4 regions of the Paraburkholderia sp. WS6 genome follow, and region 1 is predicted to be linked to each of the others. Evidence: riboswitches for the same ligand, from Rfam matches in the RefSeq annotation. Region 1 holds a riboswitch; each other region holds the start of a gene.

Region 1 (4,844 bases):
ATCACCTGCATTACCGGTGCGTCGCCAGCGAGCGCAAGCGGCTCGGGGTCATCGATAGCGGACGCGGCGAATGCGGTTGTATTCAGCACCAGCGCGACATCATGTTGCGCGCACAACTGCTGTACGACGTCGCGGCTCATCGCATCTTTAAGCGAGGTAATCGCGATCGGCAGCGGATTCAGTCCTTGTGCTTCGAGCGCATCGATCAGGGCGTCGAACACGGCCGTGTTGGCCGCTTGCAGATGCGCCTTGTAGAACAGAATCGCGGCGACCGGCGCGCCCTCCCGCCAGCGCGCTTGCCAGTCGGCAATGGTCGGCGTGTCGCGTTCGGGATGGTAGAGCGTCGCGGCAGGCAACGCGCGCGGCAGCGCAGGCTCGCGCCCCCAGCCAAGCGCGCGGTACGCGAGAAAGCGCAGGAACGCCTCGGCATTCTGCGGGCCGCCTTCACGCAGATAGCGCCAAAGCTGATGACACAGATCGGCGTCGGCGGTGCTGCGCGCGAGCAGATTCGGGTCTTCCTGCAGATCGCCGGAGAACATCGCGAGCGTCTGCTGCTTGCGCTCGGCGAGAGCGACCACCTGTTCGATGCCATACGGCCAGTACGCCTCGCCGCCGAGATGATCGACCACCACGACACGCGCATGCTGCAACACGTCTTCGACATAGAAATCGACCGAAGCCGGTTGCCGCAAATACGTGACGTTCGCAAGCCGCACGCTCGGAAAACCCGCGCCCAGACGAGGAAACACGCTCGCGAGCAACGACAGCGTGGTATCCGCGGAGCTGAGCACCACGATATCGGCGGGCCGTTGATCGATCCGGATCACGCCCTGTGTATCGTCGACAAAACCGCCCGGCGTAGTGCGCAGCAGATGCATGAGCGATTACGCCTGTTGCGGCTGGGCGCTCGCCACAGCGCCCAACGCGGCGTCGAATGCCTTTTGCAACGCTGCCTGGTCAAGGTCTTCGCCGATCAGCACAAAGCGGCTTTGCTGCCCTTCGCAGGTTTCACCCGCTTGCCAGCGCCGGTCGAAGTAACTATCGAAACGACGGCCCACGCCCTGGATCACCAGTCGCATCGCCGCGCCCGGCAAGGCTGCGAAACCCTTGACGCGGTAAATCGTGTTCGTTTCGACGAGCCCTTGCAACGCGGCGATCACGGCGTCGCGCGACGAAACATTCGCGTGCACCACCACCGAATCGAACTCGTCGTGGTGGTGATCGGCGTCTTCGGCCGAACCGTGATGGTCGTGGCGCAGATGGATCGTTTCTTCCGACGCCGCTTCGAGGCCCAGCAGCGTATGCAGGTCGAGTTGACCCATCTGCGCGCGCACGATCTTCACTTGCGGCGGAATTTCTTCGCGGATGATGGCCTCGACAGAAGCCTGCTGCGCGTCGTCGAGCAGATCCGTTTTGTTCAGAATCACCAGATCGGCCGCCGACAATTGGTCTTCGAACAATTCGTGCAACGGCGATTCGTGATCGAGATTCGGATCGGCCTTGCGTTGCGCATCCACGGCGACCGGGTTGTCGGCGAACTGGCCGCTCGCCGCCGCCGGGCCGTCAACCACGGTGACGACCGCGTCGACGGTAAAGCTATTCTTGATCTGCGGCCAGTTGAACGCCTGGACCAGCGGCTTCGGCAATGCGAGGCCGGACGTCTCGATCAATACATGATCGATCTGCTCGCGGCGCTCCACCAGCTTTTCCATCACCGGGAAAAACTCTTCCTGCACGGTGCAGCACAGGCAGCCGTTCGCGAGTTCATACAGTTGCCCTTCAGCCTCAACACCGTTTTCATCACAACCGATGCCGCAACCCTTGAGGATTTCCCCGTCGATGCCGAGTTCGCCGAACTCGTTGACGATCACCGCGATGCGCTTGCCGCCCGCATGCTGAAGAATGTGCCGCAGCAGCGTGGTCTTGCCGCTGCCGAGAAAGCCCGTGACGATGGTGACGGGGATCTTGCGCATTTGAGTTTGCATCTGAGGTCTATCCGTAGGAGTTGCTCGTGCACGCCGGGGCATTGTGTACAGGTTGGGCAAACGGGGCACATGCCCCAAACCACGACATTAACCAGACACGGGGACGAACAACGGCGTTGCCGAGGCAACCGAAAAACAGAAAACGAGAATGAGGTCATGAACGCGCCACCGCATCCCCGCGATGGTCGTTCTTCGTAGTCTGGCCGGTATCCGGGCTGACGAAAGCGCCGCTTCCCCTTCCCGGACGAGTGGTTTCTCGCCCAGTGGTTATATGCCGACGCGGCCTTGCGCGTGGACATCGAAGCCGGCTCCGCGGCGCTCTTGAACGCACCGCTTTTCGCTTACCGTTGCGGGGGCAGCACAGGTTGACCCGGTCCATTGCAGGTGGGCACCCTGTTTCCCGTTTAACTGCATGCGCACGAGCGCGCACGCGAGCACCAAAGTGCGTGCGAGTGTAGGCCGAGCGCCCCGTGCCGTCAAGGAAACGCGGGCTGCGGCAAGGCCTTTCCACAGTGCCGGCGCGGCCCGCCGTGTGCTATCGTATGCGCGCGTTTGGTGCCCGCATATGCGTTCGCATGTGCAGTTAAACGGGAAACAGGCCGCGCTCGCTGCGCTCAACCTGTGCTGTCCCCGCAACGGTAAGCGACCTGCGGTGCTTTCGCATCGCGCATGCGTTTTTGATGCCACTGTCCGACGAATCCGGACGGGAAGGCAAAACGCATGAGGCCGCCAGCCCGGATACCGGCCAGACGCGGAGGCAGCGAACGTCACGCTGCCGGCCGCCGGAATCCGCGAGGGACGGATGTGAAGGCGCTGAAGCACGACGTGGCGCGGCCGTTGGCGTTTCCCTGTGAGAAACGCGGCGAGCAGCGTTATTCGTCGCGCGTAATCCGTAGCACCGCATGACCTCAATTTCCGTCGCCTCCGGCCTCATCGAGCCTCATCCGTTTCCGTTTATCACGACATGGCGCACGCCATGCACGCCGCAATGAGCCGCGCCTGGCTGATCGGCGCCGGCCCCGGCGATGTCGAACTGATGACGCTCAAGGCAACGCGCGCGTTGGCGCAAGCCGATGTGGTCCTGGTCGACGATCTGGTGAACCCCGACGTGCTGCAGTTCGCGCGCGCCGACGCGCTGGTCGTGTACGTCGGCAAACGTGGCGGGCATCCGTCGACGCCGCAGGCCGGCATCGTCGCGCAGATGCTCGAGCATCTGCAGGCGGGACGCAGCGTCGCCCGTTTGAAAGGTGGTGATCCGTTCGTGTTCGGCCGCGGCGGAGAAGAACAGCAGGCGCTACATGCCGCGGGCATTAGCGTGGACGTGATCAACGGCATCACCGCCGGGATTGCGGCGCCCGCGGCAATCGGCATTCCTGTGACGCATCGCGATCACGCGCAAGGTGTGGTGTTCGTCACCGGACACGGCGCCGGCAGCGGCGAGCCGGACTGGGCCGCGCTCGTCGCCACGCGGATGACGCTGGTGATTTACATGGGCATGCGGCGGCTGAACGAAATCGTCGACGCGTTGCTCGCGGCCGGGATGAGCGCCGATACGCCGTGCGCGGCGATCGAATCGGCTACGCGCCCCGAGCAACGGCATGCGCTCGCGCGGCTCGGCGAGTTCGCGGATACGGTCTCGCGCGCCGGGCTCGGCTCGCCGGCGATCGTGGTGATCGGCGGTGTGGCGTCGCTGGCGTTGGCGCGGCATGCGGTGAATGTTGGCAGCGAACCCCGAGGACACGCAATGAAAACGCTAACCGTCGGTATCGGTTGTCGTTTGCACAGCTCCGCCGAGGAAATCGAAACGGCTGTACGTGCCACGCTCGGCTCGCATCCATTCGATGAAATCAGCACGATCGCCTCGGTCGACGTCAAAGCCCAGGAAGCCGGCTTACTCGAATTCTGCGCACGTCATGCGCTGCCGCTGAAGCTGTTCAGCCGCGAGCAAATTGCGGCGATCTCCGTGGACGATCCGTCGGCGGCCGCACGCGAGCATCTCGGCATAGACGGCGTCTGTGAGCCGTGCGCCTTGCTCGCTGCGGCGGCCGAATCTGGTGCAGCCCATGCCTCAATTGGCTCAATTACCCCAATTGCCTCGTTTGCAGCCGATACCCCCAACGCACGGCTACTCGTGCGCAAAACCGTACATGCCGGCGTCACAGTCGCGATAGCATCGACCACCGCCCGCCGCGCCTGCGAACAGACAAACGACGACACTCAAGAACAGGACCTTCCATGAAGACCGATCCCGAATCCCATCAGCGCATGACCGAACGCCGGCGCGAGGGCCATGAGAAAAAGCAGGCCAGCGCCACCGTCGAAAAAGGTCTGCTGATCGTCAATACCGGCACCGGCAAAGGCAAAACCACCGCAGCGTTCGGCATGGCCGTGCGCGTGCTTGGGCACGGCATGCGCCTCGGCGTCGTGCAATTCATCAAGGGTGCGCTGCATACGTCGGAGCGCGACTTCCTCGGCGCAATCGCCAATTGCGACTTCGTCACGATGGGCGACGGCTACACCTGGAACACGCAGAATCGCGACGCCGACATCGCCACCGCGCGCAAAGGGTGGAACGAAGCACGCCGCATGATCGAAAGCGGCGACTATCAGATGGTGATCCTCGACGAACTGAACACGGTGCTGAAGTACGAATACCTGCCGCTCGACGAAGTACTGTCGGTACTGAACGCGCGTGCGGAGATGCTGCACGTGGTGGTGACCGGCCGTCACGCGCCGGACGCGCTGATCGAAGCCGCCGACCTCGTCACCGAAATGCGCATCGTCAAGCACCCGTATCGCGAGCAAGGCGTGAAAGCGCAGCGCGGCGTGGAGTTCTGAGCGATGTCCGCGTGCCCCGCC
Region 2 (4,844 bases), on a different contig from region 1:
TGCGGCTGCCAGCCCTCGCGGCGCAGCGCCCAGCACGGTACCTGCGCGGCGCCGCTCGCTTTCGCGGCATTGGCGCTGATCTGCGCGGCGTACGGATGTGTCGCGTCGATCACGAGGCTAATGCGTCTGTCCTCGATATAACGCGCCAACCCTTCGCTGCCACCGAAGCCGCCCACGCGCACCTCGCATGACAGATCGTCCGGCACCTTGCCAAGGCCCGCGAGACTGTACACATGCTCAGGACCGAGCTGCCTGGCGATCCGCAAAGCGTCGCCGGTGCCACCGAGCAGCAGGATCCGCATCATTGCGCGGCTCCGATCAGATTGCCCTGGCGATCGATCGCAAACATTTCGACCGCAACCTGCGGCGGCACGATAGCGCGCGCGATGGCAAGCGCGTGACGGCAGACGATATCGCCGAGCGGCACGTTTTGCGCGTGAGCCAACGCGACCGCCTGCTGACTCGTATTGGCGGCGAGGATCGCCGCCTGCAACGCGTCGTCGGCGCCATACTCCGCGGCCCAGGTCGCAAGCCGTTCCAGATCGATGCTCGAATTGCGGCTATGCAGATCGAGATGCCCGGCCGCCAGTTTGCTGAGTTTGCCGAAGCCGCCGCACACGCTCAAGCGCTCGACCGGCGCACGCTTCATATGCTTGAGCACCGCGCCGACGAAGTCGCCCATTTCGATCAGCGCGATGTCCGGCAGACCGTAATGCGCGCGCATCGCGTCTTCGCTTGCGTTGCCGGTGCAGGCCGCGAGATGCATGTAACCGTTCGCACGCGCGACGTCGATGCCCTGATGAATCGATGCGATATAGGCCGAGCACGAGAACGGCCGGACGATGCCGGTAGTGCCGAGAATCGACAAGCCGCCGAGAATGCCGAGGCGCGGGTTCATCGTTTTCAGTGCAAGTGCTTCGCCGCCTTCGACGCCGATCGTCACTTCGAAGCCGCCGCCGTACCCATGTTCCGCCGCGAGCTCGGTCAGATGCTCGGTCATCATCTTGCGCGGGACCGGATTGATCGCTGGTTCGCCGACGGGCAGCGTGAGGCCGGCGCGCGTCACGGTGCCAACGCCTGGCCCTGCGCGGAAGATCACACCCGGTTCGGCAAGCAGTCGCACGCGGGCGAATACGATCGCGCCGTGTGTCACGTCGGGGTCGTCGCCAGCGTCTTTCACCGTGCCCGCTTCCGCGCCGTCGGCGGTCAGGCGGCAGAACACCAGCGGCATCGGCACATGCTGGCCCTTTGGCAACACGATCTCCGCGACCTCGCTGACGATACCCGCGAGCAGCAGACGCGCGGCCGCGAGAGACGTCGCGGTGGCGCAACTGCCGGTCGTGTAGCCGCTACGCAGCGGTGCGGGTTGTTCGGGCGTTTCTTCGCGCATTACGGGTGGGGTGGTGAGTCTGCGGGGGTGGCTGAGGTGCCGGATGTGCAAATGGCGGGATTGATGCCACTAGCGGCGTTCGTGCTGCTCGTATTCCTCGTGCTGTTCGCGCCGCTCGCACGGAACGTGCCGTCGGCGCCGTCAGCCAGCTTCGTGACCTCCAGCAGCGTGATCGGCAGCGCCTGGCGCCACGTATCGAAGCCGCCAAGCGGCTGTGCGTCGGCCAGCGCAATGCGGGTCAACGTGCCACCGTGTTGCTCACGCCACGCTGCCAGCGCGGCCTCGCCTTGCAAGGTCACGGCATTGGCGACCAGACGCCCGCCGTCGCGCAGACGCGCCCAGCACGCGTCGAGCACGCCCGGCACCGTCACCCCACCGCCGATGAACACGGCATCGGGCACAGCCAATCCCTCCAACGCATCAGGCGCGCGGCCGGCCACCAGTTGCAAACCCGGCACGCCCAGCGCATCGCGATTGTGTTCGATGAACCGCTGCCGCTCCGCGTGCCCTTCGATCGCAATCGCGCGGCAGGTCGGGTGCGCGCGCATCCATTCGATGCCGATCGAGCCGCTGCCCGCGCCCACGTCCCAAAGCAATTCGCCGGGCGTCGGCGCGAGGCGTGCCAGCGTGATCGCGCGGACGTCGCGCTTGGTCAACTGACCGTCGTGGCGAAAGGCGTCGTCGGGCAAGCCGACGGTCAACGGCAGACGCGGAGCACCCTCCGTTGCACGGCATTCGAGTGCGATCAGGTTCAACGCTGCCACTTCGCCCGCAGACCACTGGTCCGCACGGCCATCGATACACCGCTCCAGATTGCCGCCCAAATGTTCCAGCACGGTCATCCGGGTCGCGCCGAACCCACGCGCATTCAGCAGTTCGGCCAGCGCGGCGGGCGTGCGCCCGTCGGCACTCAGCACGAAGACGCGCGCGCCGTCGTGCAAATGAGCATTCAGCGCCGGCAATGGCCTTCCCACCAGCGAAACCGTGGCGACGTCCTGCAACGGCCAGCCAAGCCGCGCGGCCGCCAGCGACAACGACGACGGCGCCGGCAGCACCCGCAACTCGCCTGCCGGCAACTGCCGCGCGAGGGTCGCGCCGACGCCGAACAGCATCGGATCCCCACTCGCCAGCACGCACACCGACCCCGTGCGCTCGGCCAGCAAAGGCGCGAGATCGAACGGCCTGGGCCATGCCGCGCGGCGCGCGGCGAGGCGCGCGGGCAGCATCGCCAGATGACGTTCGCCGCCATAAACCACCGACGCTTCCAGCAAAGCACGCCGCGCGGGCCTCCCCAAGCCGGCGAAGCCGTCATCGCCTATGCCCACCACGGTCAGCCATGCCGGCATGCATCCATCCTCTTTCTGTATCTTCAAATAATGCGCTGTGCCACGCCGATCAAAGCGTCCAGCCTCGTTGTGCTGTTCGAAAAAAGGCATAATACAGCCGCCGGTGCCCTTCGGGGCCGAAGAGGGAACACAGTGTTGCTGTGGCTGCCCCCGCAACTGTATGCAGCGAGTCCGCCTGCGCTCCGCGCCACTGGTTCGACCGGGAAGGCCGCGGCGGACCATGACCTGCCAGCCAGGAGACCTGCCGGCCAGACTGTTCGTGCCAGCCTACATCGGGCGGGGTGTACCGATGCCGTAGCAATCGCCGCTTTGCGGCTTGCTCGGGCCGTCGCGCGACGCTCAACCCGGTGTCCGTCTTGAATCAAGCTTCGCCCTCCACTGCTTTGCCCGATGCGGCCCTCGCGCTGCGGCCCTCGGCGTGCCCGGGGCTGCTGCGCATCGTCGCGGCGCGCGATGGGGGGATTTGCCGGATCAAATTGCCCGGCGGTGAGTTGAGCGCGGCGCAGGCCGCGGTGATCGCCGACGTCAGCGAGCGGCATGCGGCCGGTGTGGTCGAGCTGACCAATCGCGCGAATCTGCAGGTGCGTGGCGTGCGAAGCGGGCATGAAGCGGCGTTGATCGCGGCGCTGGTCGATGCGGGGCTTGGGCCGATTCGGGCGACCGGTGCGGTGGATGCTGACAACTTGCTGCTCGCGAGCTCGGCGGACGATGTGCGTAACGTGATGGTGAGCCCGGCTGCGGGGCGTGATCCATTTGCGCTGTTCGATACGAGGCCGCTTTGCATCGAAATGCTCACATTGCTGCAATCCGAAGCGCGTTTCGCGGCGCTATCGCCGAAATTCGCGCTACTGCTCGATGGTGGTGAGCGCCTTGCCAGGCTGGATCATCCGCATGATGTTTGGCTGGCAGCCATGCAGGCCGAAGACGGTGTGCGATTTGTGTTCGGATTGGCGGGTTGTCCGCCTGCCGTGGCGGACGCGGATGCGAATGCCTTCCCGCATATCGCGCGTACCGGCTCGCATAGCGCCGTTGACCATCCTCATCCGAATTACGCAGGCGCTCTCGCCGCAGTGCTGCCCGCGCAAGTCACAGACCTCGTCCGCGCGCTGCTGCATACGTTCCTCGATCTGGCCGCCCCAGATGCCACGCGCATGCGTCACCTGCTCGCCACGCATCCCGTCGACGCGCTATTGCAGCACGCTCAAACGTACGTCGATTTCCCACTGTCACGCGACACATCGCTTGCAAACTGGCTACGCCCCACGCCCGCCGATGCCACGTTGCGACTCGGCGCGCACGCACAGCGAGTCGTGGGAATGCTGCACGTAGGCGGCCAACCGCCGCTCGGACGCCTCGACGCCACGACCTTGCGCGGCCTCGCCACGCTCTCGCAACAGCAAGGCAACGGCACGCTGCGCATGACGCCCTGGCAAAGCGTGTTACTACCCGATATCGCAGCCGATGCCGCACCCACCGTGCTCGCTGAAATGAACGCGCTAGGCCTCGCATGCGATCCTGCGCAGCCTATGACACGTCTGATCGCCTGCGCCGGTTCCACAGGCTGTGCAAAAAGCCTCGCCGACACCAAAGCCGATGCGTTACGGCTAGCAGATCGCTTACCCGATGGCATCGACGTCCATCTGAGCGGCTGTCCGCGCTCATGCGCTGCCGCACATTGCGCGCCGTACACGCTGCTGGCTGCGGAGCCCGGCATCTACGACCTTTATCGACGCGACGGCCAGCCGGGTTTCGGCTCGCGCGTCGCGCACCAACTCACGATCGAACAGGCCGCCGACATGCTCGACCCATTGGCACACCCGGCCCGGAGCCCCTCAGATGCTTGATTACATTCGCGACGGTCAGGAGATCTATCGCCAATCCTTCGCGACGATACGTGCGGAGGCCGACCTGTCGCGCATCCCCGCCGACCTCGAGAAACTCGCGGTGCGCGTGATCCACGCCTGCGGCATGGTCGACGTCGTTGAAGATCTTCAGTTTTCCGAAGGCGCAGGCACCGCGGGCCGTACGGCACTGGCGCAAGGCGCGCCGATTCTGTGCGATGCCGGCATGGTGGCGCAAGGCATCACGCGCGCACGCCTGCCCGCGAA
Region 3 (4,844 bases), on a different contig from region 1:
TCAACACGATGCCATCCGGATTCGCAGCGCTCACGCGCACCAGCGTCGCGCGGAAATCTTTCTCGGCCGACTGATAGCCCTCTGCCGCCACGACTTGCGCACCGCGTTCGTTGGCGGCTTTGACGAAGACGTCCTTGCTGGTGCGTCCCCAGTCGGTGTTCAGATAGAGCACGGCGATGCGCTTGAGGCCGAGCGTTTTCACGGCGAGGTCGGCAAGCAGCGGCTGGGCGTCGGCCTGGCTGACTGACGGGCTCCAGATGTAGTCGCCGCCTTTGGTGAAGTCAGGATGCGAGTTGGTGAAACCGAGTTGCACAAGGCCGGCATGCTGATAAATCGGCGACGCCGCCATCGAAGCGGGACTCGAGAAGTCGCCGAGTTCGATCAGGATGCGCGGGTCGTTGACGAATTTCTGCGCGATCGTGATGGACTGGCGCGGGTCGCTCTGGCTGTCCTCAAAGACGTAGTTCAGCGGGCGGCCGTTGATGCCGTTGTGGCTGTTGATCTCATCCAATGCAAGATCGAAGCCGGCTTTCCATTGCGCGCCGTACTGAGCGTTCTGTCCGGTCAGCGGGCCGCTGACGCCTATCAGGATCGGATCGCCCGAAGGTGGCGCTGCGATGGCCGTTGTCGTCGTCGTTATTGCCGATGCGGCCAGCAGCAGAAGTGCCGTGATACGAGTGGCCCATGATGGGCGCAGGCTTGATGAGTTCGACATGGCTCCAGGCTCGGTTTGCTTGAGATTGGAGTGAGTGTCGGATTTGCCCCGGCTTCGGGCAACCAAGCGATTCGCATAACGTTATGCACCCATGGAACTTGTCCACAGAAAATGTCCATAAGCCTGTGGATAACATTCCCGCAAACGCGCCAAGTACTTGATGTATTTGGTTTCTCTCGCGCTGCACGCCTGCGTGACCGCGGCTCGCGCGGTCACGCCATTCACATCAAAGGTAAGCGGACTTCGCGGCGCTGCGGCTCGCGGAAGCCAGCAATTTGCTTCGCTCGACGAGGGCGCCGAACAGCAGCCCAACTGTCGTCCACATAACCACCTGCATGCCGATGGCCGCGACGCGGAATTTCCACAACAGCACCGCCGGGAAAGCCGCCGGTACTTCGTTGATCGTCGGCATCGACAGTTGCACGGCAGCAATGATCGCGACGAACACCAGGCCCGCCACAATCGAGCCATTCCACGCGCCCAGCTTCAGCGCCGCGCGGCGCCGAACCTTCAGCGAGAACACCACTGCGGCCAGCGAGATCGCGATCATCAGGAAGAACAAGCCGGTCCGCATCCCGATCGTCTCGGGGTCGCCCACCGAAGGGGGATTCGCCGGGTACTTGATGTTCGGAACGATCACCAGCGCAATAAACGCGCCAAGCGCGAGCCATGCGGACAACGCGCGCGCACTCAGCGCGCCGACGCGCCCGTACGCATACGCGAACACCAGCGAGAACAGCCCGCCGAACGCTGCGCCGTACGTCACCACGCCAGTCAACAATCCCAGGCCCGCCTGGGTGCCGCGGCTCACCAGTTCGGGTTCGGGCGCTTCGCCTTTGGCGGCGTCGGCCTTTTCCTCGAAGGAAATCGCCTGATCGACCTGCGGTTCGCCCACCAATCTCGCGAAGCCGAACGTGAGCAATCCCGCGGCGATGCCTGCAAGCATCCCGCGTACCAACAATTTACCGACCATTTTCGACTCCGTTAGTGGCAGGGAAAGCCGAGCAGATGGCGGCCGTCGTGCACGAATTCGTGCACATACATGCCAGGCACCAGCGACGTGGCACCCTGTTCCGCACCAACGAAATACAGCGCGAGCAACAGCAGCAAGCCGCCGAACACGACCCAAGGCAGCAATTCACGCAGCGGAATCGGCGTGGGTTGGGCGACAGGCTGTGTCGTGGAATCGAAAACAGCGTTGGACATAATGGACATCTCCTGGGGGTAACGCGCCCCGATAGTAGATTGAAGAGGGATGGTGCAAAGCTCAGGTCTGGCTTTCGGCTCGTGAATGCCGATTACAGTGGCGCGACCGCGCCGGGCTCTCACCGGCTTCCGTGCTTCGCAGTGACGCTATTCTACGCGCTAAACTTTGCCTCCCGGCAACGTAAAGCATGCACGCGGCGTCCCGCTTTAGTCCGGTCTTTATGGAAATCAACTGAATGGACACACGGCTGTTACTGATCAGCCACGCATCGACCGCGGCGATGCGCGCGGGCCGCTTCCCCGCCGACGACCCGGTCGATGCACGTGGCCTCGCCGAAGCAACCGCCGCACGAGCGCGCCTGTCGATTCCGGACGACGCGGCGGTTTTCGTCAGCCCTGCCGTTTGTGCGCGCGACACGGCGTCGGCCTTGGGGATCGGTGCCGCGGCATCGGGCCAAGGCGCATCGGTCGACGAGGGACTGGCAGACATGGACTACGGCCTGTGGCATGGCCGTCGCCTTGCCGATCTCGCGGCCGAAGCACCGCACGACCTCGCCGCATGGACACATGATCCCGACGCAGCCGCGCACGGCGGCGAGTCGTTCAGTCAACTTGTGAAACGGGTGGGACAGTGGCTCGATGCGCTAAACGATGCGTTGAGCGAGGACGTGACCCGCGCAACAGACCGTGCATCAAATGATGGAGCGAACGAGGCAAGGAATCGTACGTTACGCGAAAAAACGAGCGTCATCCCGAGCACCACGCAAAACGTGGTCGCCGTCACGCACCCGCCAGTGATCCGGGCCGCCATTGTTCATGCGCTTGGTGCGTCGCCGGCCGTGTTTCCGCGTATCGAGATCGCGCCGCTCTCGATGGTCGAGTTGCGACGCTCACGACGCGGCTGGACATGGTGGCCGGCGTCGCAATAACGGCGGCCGCGAGGAGTCGGGTCTTGTTCATGTCGGCACAATCCTTTGAAAGGTGGCCTTATCGCGGTAGCACGGTTCATGCCTTGCCGAACAACGCCGCCAGCCCCTGCACCGATGCAAAAATCCCCTTCGCATCGTGCCCAACGCCGTCGATCACAAACGTACGATGCTTCGCCGCCCCTTCCGGATGCCGCGACGCCATATAACGCGCGTAAGCCAGTCCGCGCCCCAGCCGATGCTCGCCTTGAGTCTGCGCGGCGCATGAACGGTCGAGAGCCGGATGCTGCGGATCGCAATCCGCGCCGCCGAGCAGCACGGTGACATCACGACGCGCATAGCGCGATTCAAGCGCATCAGCAGAGCCCGCCTCCCCGCCACTAGAAGCATAGGCCGGCAACTCTTCGAGCCCATACTTCCAGCGATTGAACGACGGACACGCCGCCGCATCGAACGCCGCGAATTCACCGGATGCGGTCGGCCGCATCGCGTCGAAGTACACATACGACGAAGGATTCGCGACCACATAGCGCAGCGCGATTCCGCGCGCGACGAGCGGCGCTTCACCCCGCGTCACCACGGCATAGCGCTGCACCACCTGACCACCACCCGAATGCCCGGCGATCACCACCTCGGTTAGCGACGCAAACTGCTCGCGCGACGCCAGCGTCTGCAGGATGGCATCGAGCACATCGAACGAACTGAGCGGCGCCGGACCTTCGGCGTTGTCGCCGCCCATCCAGCCAGCCCATTCCCAATGCAGCGTGGATGACGGCAACACATGCGCGCTAACGTCGGCACTCGCGAGGAATTGCGGCACGATCAGCAGCGTATCGGCTGCATCGCCACCAGCAAGTGCGCACGCGCGCTCCGCCAGATGGAAGTACGTGTCCGCGTTGCGCAGGCGTCCGTGAATCAGAATCACGGCGCGCTTGACGTCACGCGTCGGCGCAAGCCAGTCGCCGTTCGCGAACACCGGCACGGTGCCGCTGCCCGCAGGCGTCGCGACACTCAGATGCCGGCTGGCGACGACGGCGACCGGACGTTCATTCGGTGCGCGTTCGTCATCTGTTATCAAAGGCTGGGTCATGCAATAAGCTCGTGGGTCATCTAATCAGTCTGGCTAGTGGCGGTTAACGCGTGACGAACTTCGCTGTTGCGCCGCCCGCTTCACGTCCCGAGCGCGTGAAATACACCATCGCGAGCGACACGCAACCGGCAAAAATCAGGTAGAACGCCGGCGTCAGACTGCTGCCAGTCAGATGCGTCAAGGCGGTGATGGTGAGCGGCGCCATGCCGCCGAACAGCGTCACCGCAATGTTGTACGACAGCGCCACGCCCGCCGACCGGCTGCGCACCGGAAACAGCGTCGCGAGCATGCCGGGGTGCGAACCGGACATGGCGGCGAGGAACACCGTCGCGACCATCTGCGCGATGAACAGATGCCCCGGCGTGGGATTCGTCACGACGAAGTGATAAAGCGGATACACGCACACCATCCACGTGATCACGATCGGATAGAACAGCCGGTACGCGCCGTAACGATCGGCAAGCTTGCCGGACAGTGGAAACAGAAACAGATTCAGCACGCCCGACACGAACGCGCCGAGCAGCGCGGTGGACAGCGGCAGATGCAATTGCCGCTCGACATACACCGACAGATACGAGTGCCACACATAATTGGTCGCCGCGCCGATGATGATCACGCCCATCGCGCAGATCGCCGCGTCGCCGTTATCGCGGAAGAACTGGCGCACCGTCACACGTGGCGGCTTATCCTTTTGATCGAGCAAGCGCTCGAACTCCGGCGATTCCGCCACGCGATGCCGGATGTAGAAACCAAACGGCCCCGCCAACGCGCCGAACAGAAACGGCAGGCGCCAACCCCATGCCACCAGTTGCTCATGCGTGAGCTGCGTGGTCAGCAGATAACCGACGCCTGACGAAAGCAGCAACGCGAACGCCTGCGCGGACATATTGAAGCTGCCGTAGAACAT
Region 4 (4,844 bases), on a different contig from region 1:
ACGGGATCTTCTTCTTGAACACCACATCGACGAGTAGCCAGCGCGGCGTTTCCTGCGACGACTTCGGGTCGTAGTAGGGGCTCTTCTTATCGAATTGAGTGGGGTCCGGATACGCGGTGGACGATACCTCCGCGAGCCCCGCAATACCTGGCTCCGGACAACTCGAGTGATAGAACAGCACACCGTCGCCGACCTGCATCGTGTCGCGCATGAAGTTGCGCGCCTGATAGTTGCGCACGCCAGTCCACGGCAACGTATGGTGCGGTGCCTGGGCAAGATGGTCGATGCTTGCTTCGTCCGGTTCGGACTTCATTAGCCAGTAGCGCATGAATCGAATTGAACGTTAAAGGTTTGATACAGCAAGAAAAATCGAGGCCCAAAGAAAAACGGCACCGAACCGAAGTCCGATGCCGTTTGAATAGGTCCCCGCCTTAGCCGCTAGGCCGGCATCCTGAACCGGGGGTTCAGAATTGGTCGCAGTTAGCAGCACTTCGGGTACATCAGACAGAGTGACGCGCACACCCGTGCTACAAATTTCCACAACCGTGCACATGGCATTGGTTCAAGGAATATATGACCTTGGCGAACCAGGCAGGGAAGTCAAACCGATTGAATTCAAAACGTTTGCATGAATCTTTGCTCATGCACCTCGTTTGAATCCGCAGCCGATCTCAGGACCGGCTACAAGATACTTTTACATGCTGTACTGCTGAATCACAGTACCCAGTTGCTCGTTCATCTGGTGCATTGTACGCCGGATTTCTTCAGCGGGAAATGCTTCTCCGTGCCGCACGCTGCTTTGCAGCTTAAGCAGTTCCGATGCCAGCGACAGCGCGGCCATGACGGCAATGCGATCCGTGCCGCGCACGTTGCTGCTATTGCGGATCTTCGACATCTCGGCGTCGACGCGTGCAACCGCTTCAAGCAGCGCGCCTTCAGTTTCCGGCGAGCAGGCGAGACGATAGGGCACGCCGAGAATCGATACTTCGATCTGCTTGGTGGTCATGCATTTTCTCCATGGCGGGTGACGTCGCTCTCCGCTTCTTCCTCATGCGGCGCGGCCTCGAGCAGATCGAGCTGATTGTCCGGCTCGCTGTGCGCGCGGGCCCGCGGCAGTTTTTCGAGGATCGCATTGAGGCGCACCTGTGCATCGTCGATCTTTGCCGACAGCGCGTCGCGTTCCGCCTGCAGTGCATCGCGCTCCTCGCGCATCAGCGCGAGTTCCGTGCGCGTGGCCTCTGCTTCGGCGCGCGTTTGGGCGAGCTGATCTTCGAGCGCGAGCCGCGCTTCATTGTGGCGTTGGCTGATCGTGATCAGCTTGCCGATATTCTGTGAAAGTGTTTCGAGTTCGGTGAGCATCTGCTGCGTCCTCTAAAGACATCGCATTTTAGCGCGGAATGTCGCACGTTCCGACAATTGTCTCGTTTCGAGACGTAACAACATCGCTTTGTGCAGGCTTTTGTCGACCATATGATGAAAAACAACTCATGCATCGGACAATAACCTGCACTTAACAGAACAGTTTGCGCACGGATTAACCATTCTTGACGGACCTGAAGGCCGCTCCTAAACTGGCCGCACTTTGGTGCTCGCGCACGCTTTTCCACAGTGTGCGCAGTTAAACGGGAAGCAGGGCGCGCGCCTCGTCTGAACGCGCTAACCTGCGCTGCCCCCGCAACGGTAAGCGACCGCATTCGTCATGCAGGTCGATCCTGATCGCGTGTTTGAAGCTGAACACGCGAGTGTGCCACTGCGCGTCACGCGTGGGAAGGCGGGATCGATGTGTCGCCAGCCCGGATACCGGCCAGAGGGAGAGGTTCGTTCCCGCGCAAACGTAAAACAACGCGGGCGCCTCGTTACGCATCGGCCCGCGGGGAAGCGGGCCGCGCACGCTATCCACAGGAATGTCATCCCATGCTGTCCCCCATCGCTCGCGCGGCGTTGCTCGCTGTTGCGAGCCTGCCGCTCGTCGTGCATGCTCAAGCTGCTGCTTCTTCTTCGTCGCCCTCTTCTTCTTCTTCTGCCGATACGGGGGCGACCGGTTCGTCACCCGCGGTGTTGTCGCCCGTTGTCGTGACCGCGGAGCGCGGGCCGCAACCGCTCGCCGATGCGATCCCACAGACCACGCTGTTCGATCAGCAGGATATCGCCGATACGACCGCGACCGATTTGCCCGGTCTGCTGCAACTCGCGCCCGGCGCGCAAATTTCGCGCACCGGTGGCCCGGGCTCCACGACGAGTCTGTTTCTGCGCGGCGCGTCGTCGACGCAATCGCTTTTGCTGATCGACGGCGTACGGGTCGACTCCGTGAGCCTGGGCGCGCCGCAACTCGCGCAGATTCCGCTCGACCAGATCGATCACGTCGAAGTGGTGAATGGCAACGTGTCCGCGCTTTACGGCTCCGGCGCAATTGGCGGCGTGGTGCAGGTGTTCACCAAAGACGGCGGCGACCATCCGCCGCGTTTCAATTTTTCGGTGGGCTATGGCAGCTATCACACGCAGACGCAGCAAGCCGGTGTGAACGGCGGGCTGGATAAAGACGGCAACACCACCTTCAGCATTTCGCTCGCGCGCTCGAAAGATGACGGTTTTTCGTCGCTCAATCCGTCACAGGCACCCAACGCGAATCCGAACGCGAACGGCTATCTGAACGAAAGCATCTCGGCTTCGCTGCGTCACAAGTTCAGCGACAAGTGGGACGCGGGCGTCACCTATTTCCAGTCGAACGGCAATAACAGCTACGACAACGCGTACGGTGTGCCGACCGATCTGAACAACCTCTACAGCAAAGTGCGCCAGGTGTCGGTGTTCGCGAACGGCAAACTGACCGACTGGTGGACCACGCACTTCATCGTTTCCGAAGGCGACGACCGCAGCGTGGCGAATACCAACGGCATCTACAACGGTCGCTTCGATAGCGACAATCGCCAGTACACGTGGCAGAACGATTTCGCGCTCGCCGCGCAGCAAAAACTGCAGGTCGGCTATGAGCATCTGGATCAGAGTCTCGACTCGGATACGTTCGCCGCTCCCGACCGGCATGTCGATTCGGGCTTTGTCGGCTACACGGGGCGCTTTGGGCGCAATCAGATTCAGGCCAACGTGCGGCGCGATCAGTATTCCGATTTCGGCGGGGCGAACAGTTACTATCTCGGCTACGGCTTTGACATCACTGAGCATTGGAAGGCGACTGCAAGCTATTCGGATTCGTTCCGCGCGCCGAGCTTCGACGATCTGTACTATCCGATCAGCGGCAATCCGTCGATCAAGCCGGAGCGCAGCCATTCGATCGAAGCAGCGTTGCAGTACGCGTCGAACGCGCTTGGCGTGATGCGTCTTAGCGTGTTCCAGACGCGTTATTCGAATCTGATCGACTACGAGCAGGTTACGCCCGGCATCTATCTGGCCGAGAACGTCGGCCATGCGAAGGTGCAGGGGCTTGAGGGATCGTGGAGCGGCCATGTGGGCAAGACGGACGTGCGCGCGTCGGTAACGCTGCAGAATGCCGTCGACCTCGATAGCGATACCGATCTCGTGCGGCGTGCAAGGCGCTTCGCGTCGCTGGCGGTAAATCGCAGCATTGCCGGGTGGCGTGTCGGCGGCGAGTGGATCGTCAGCGGCGCCCGTGAAGATAGCAGCGGCATGCTGGGCGGCTACGGTGTGGTGAATCTGTCGGCGCGCTACAACATCACGAAGGCGTGGTATGTCGCCGCGCAGATCCAGAACCTGTTGAACAAGGACTATGAAACGGCCTACTCATATAACTCGCCGCGACGCGGTGCGTATGTCACGGTCGGTTGGCAGCAGCAGTGACGAACGTATTTGCATGAGAACGCGCCGATGAACCGTAGCTCGAGCCCGATGTCCACGACCACGTTGCGCGTGATGAGCGCGAAGCGCGCGGCCGCGATCTGGCTCGTGCTCGCGGCAGTCGCGCTGGTTGTGCTGATGGCGTCGCTCGCGTTGGGCAGCGTGTCGCTCGCGCCAGCGCGCGTGTTGGCGGCGTTGCTGCCGTCGCACGCGTCGCATGTCGAGTCCGGCGATCTTGCCGGTGAGATCGTGCGCACGCTGCGTTTGCCGCGCGCGCTGGCCGGCTTCGCGTGCGGCGCGTTGCTTGCGCTGGCCGGTGCGCTGCTGCAAGTGCTGTTGCGCAACCCGTTGGCCGAACCCTACGTATTAGGCGTCTCCGGCGGCGCGGCGACATTCGCGCTGGTCGCGATGATCGCCGGTTGTGCGTGGTGGATCGTCGACGCCAGCGCGTTCGCCGGCGCCTTCGTGTCGATCCTGCTGGTGCTTGGCCTCGCACGCCGTGAGTTGTGGCGAGGCGAGCCGCAGGATACGTCGCCGCGTTTGCTGCTGACCGGCGCGGTGATCGCGGCCGGCTGGGGCGCCCTCATTACCCTGTTGCTCAACCTTGCGCCGGACAATCGGCTGCGCGGCATGCTGTTCTGGCTGACCGGCGATCTGAACGGCGGCGCGATGCCATGGACGGCGCTCGCCGCGCTCGTCATCGTGCTGGTGGCGATCGTACCCGCTGCGCCGCGCCTGAATGTGCTGCCGCGGGGCGACGCCGCCGCGCAGGCACTCGGCGTTGCTGTGATGCCGCTGCGCTTGCGCGTGTATCTGGTGGCGTCGCTGGCGGCCGCCGCGGCTGTGACCACGGCCGGTACGATCGGTTTTGTCGGGCTCGTCGTGCCGCATATGCTGCGGCTCGCGTTCGGCAACGATCAGCGCATGCTGCTGCCAGCAGCGGCGCTCGGTGGTGGTGTCGCGGTGATGGGCGCGGACCTGATTGCGCGTACTGTGATCGCACCGGCGCAATTGCCGGTCGGCGTGATCACGTC

What was found. Region 1 has a riboswitch for cobalamin ahead of cobA (uroporphyrinogen-III C-methyltransferase). Riboswitches for the same ligand answer to the same signal wherever they lie in the genome.
Region 2: linked by a shared signal. The riboswitch ahead of cobG (precorrin-3B synthase) and the one ahead of cobA (uroporphyrinogen-III C-methyltransferase) in region 1 are both predicted to bind cobalamin.
Region 3: linked by a shared signal. The riboswitch ahead of M0D64_RS00100 (CbtB-domain containing protein) and the one ahead of cobA (uroporphyrinogen-III C-methyltransferase) in region 1 are both predicted to bind cobalamin.
Region 4: linked by a shared signal. The riboswitch ahead of M0D64_RS27550 (TonB-dependent receptor) and the one ahead of cobA (uroporphyrinogen-III C-methyltransferase) in region 1 are both predicted to bind cobalamin.

The regions. Positions count from the first base shown of each region.
Region 1 covers NZ_JALQCK010000017.1:5,827-10,670, forward strand. The annotation lists gene cobN (cobaltochelatase subunit CobN) at 1-878, opposite strand, end outside; gene cobW (cobalamin biosynthesis protein CobW) at 885-1,985, opposite strand; cobalamin riboswitch at 2,169-2,442, opposite strand; cobalamin riboswitch at 2,522-2,750, shown strand; partial or broken gene cobA (uroporphyrinogen-III C-methyltransferase) at 2,974-3,690, shown strand; gene M0D64_RS20685 (cobalamin biosynthesis protein) at 3,730-4,224, shown strand; gene cobO (cob(I)yrinic acid a,c-diamide adenosyltransferase) at 4,221-4,823, shown strand; gene M0D64_RS20695 (cobyrinate a,c-diamide synthase) at 4,827-4,844, shown strand, end outside.
Region 2 covers NZ_JALQCK010000012.1:85,490-90,333, forward strand. The annotation lists gene M0D64_RS16740 (cobalt-precorrin-6A reductase) at 1-305, opposite strand, end outside; gene M0D64_RS16745 (cobalt-precorrin-5B (C(1))-methyltransferase) at 302-1,390, opposite strand; gene cbiE (precorrin-6y C5,15-methyltransferase (decarboxylating) subunit CbiE) at 1,390-2,736, opposite strand; cobalamin riboswitch at 2,821-3,000, shown strand; gene cobG (precorrin-3B synthase) at 3,093-4,580, shown strand; gene M0D64_RS16760 (precorrin-8X methylmutase) at 4,573-4,844, shown strand, end outside.
Region 3 covers NZ_JALQCK010000001.1:26,885-31,728, forward strand. The annotation lists gene M0D64_RS00090 (ABC transporter substrate-binding protein) at 1-715, opposite strand, end outside; gene M0D64_RS00095 (CbtA family protein) at 942-1,688, opposite strand; gene M0D64_RS00100 (CbtB-domain containing protein) at 1,700-1,921, opposite strand; cobalamin riboswitch at 1,964-2,103, opposite strand; gene M0D64_RS00105 (histidine phosphatase family protein) at 2,158-2,850, shown strand; gene M0D64_RS00110 (alpha/beta hydrolase) at 2,927-3,937, opposite strand; gene M0D64_RS00115 (MFS transporter) at 3,981-4,844, opposite strand, start outside.
Region 4 covers NZ_JALQCK010000026.1:88,324-93,167, forward strand. The annotation lists gene M0D64_RS27530 (EVE domain-containing protein) at 1-328, opposite strand, end outside; RNA gene ssrS (6S RNA) at 420-601, opposite strand; gene M0D64_RS27540 (cell division protein ZapA) at 695-1,006, opposite strand; gene M0D64_RS27545 (hypothetical protein) at 1,003-1,359, opposite strand; cobalamin riboswitch at 1,567-1,824, shown strand; gene M0D64_RS27550 (TonB-dependent receptor) at 1,915-3,813, shown strand; gene M0D64_RS27555 (iron ABC transporter permease) at 3,841-4,844, shown strand, end outside.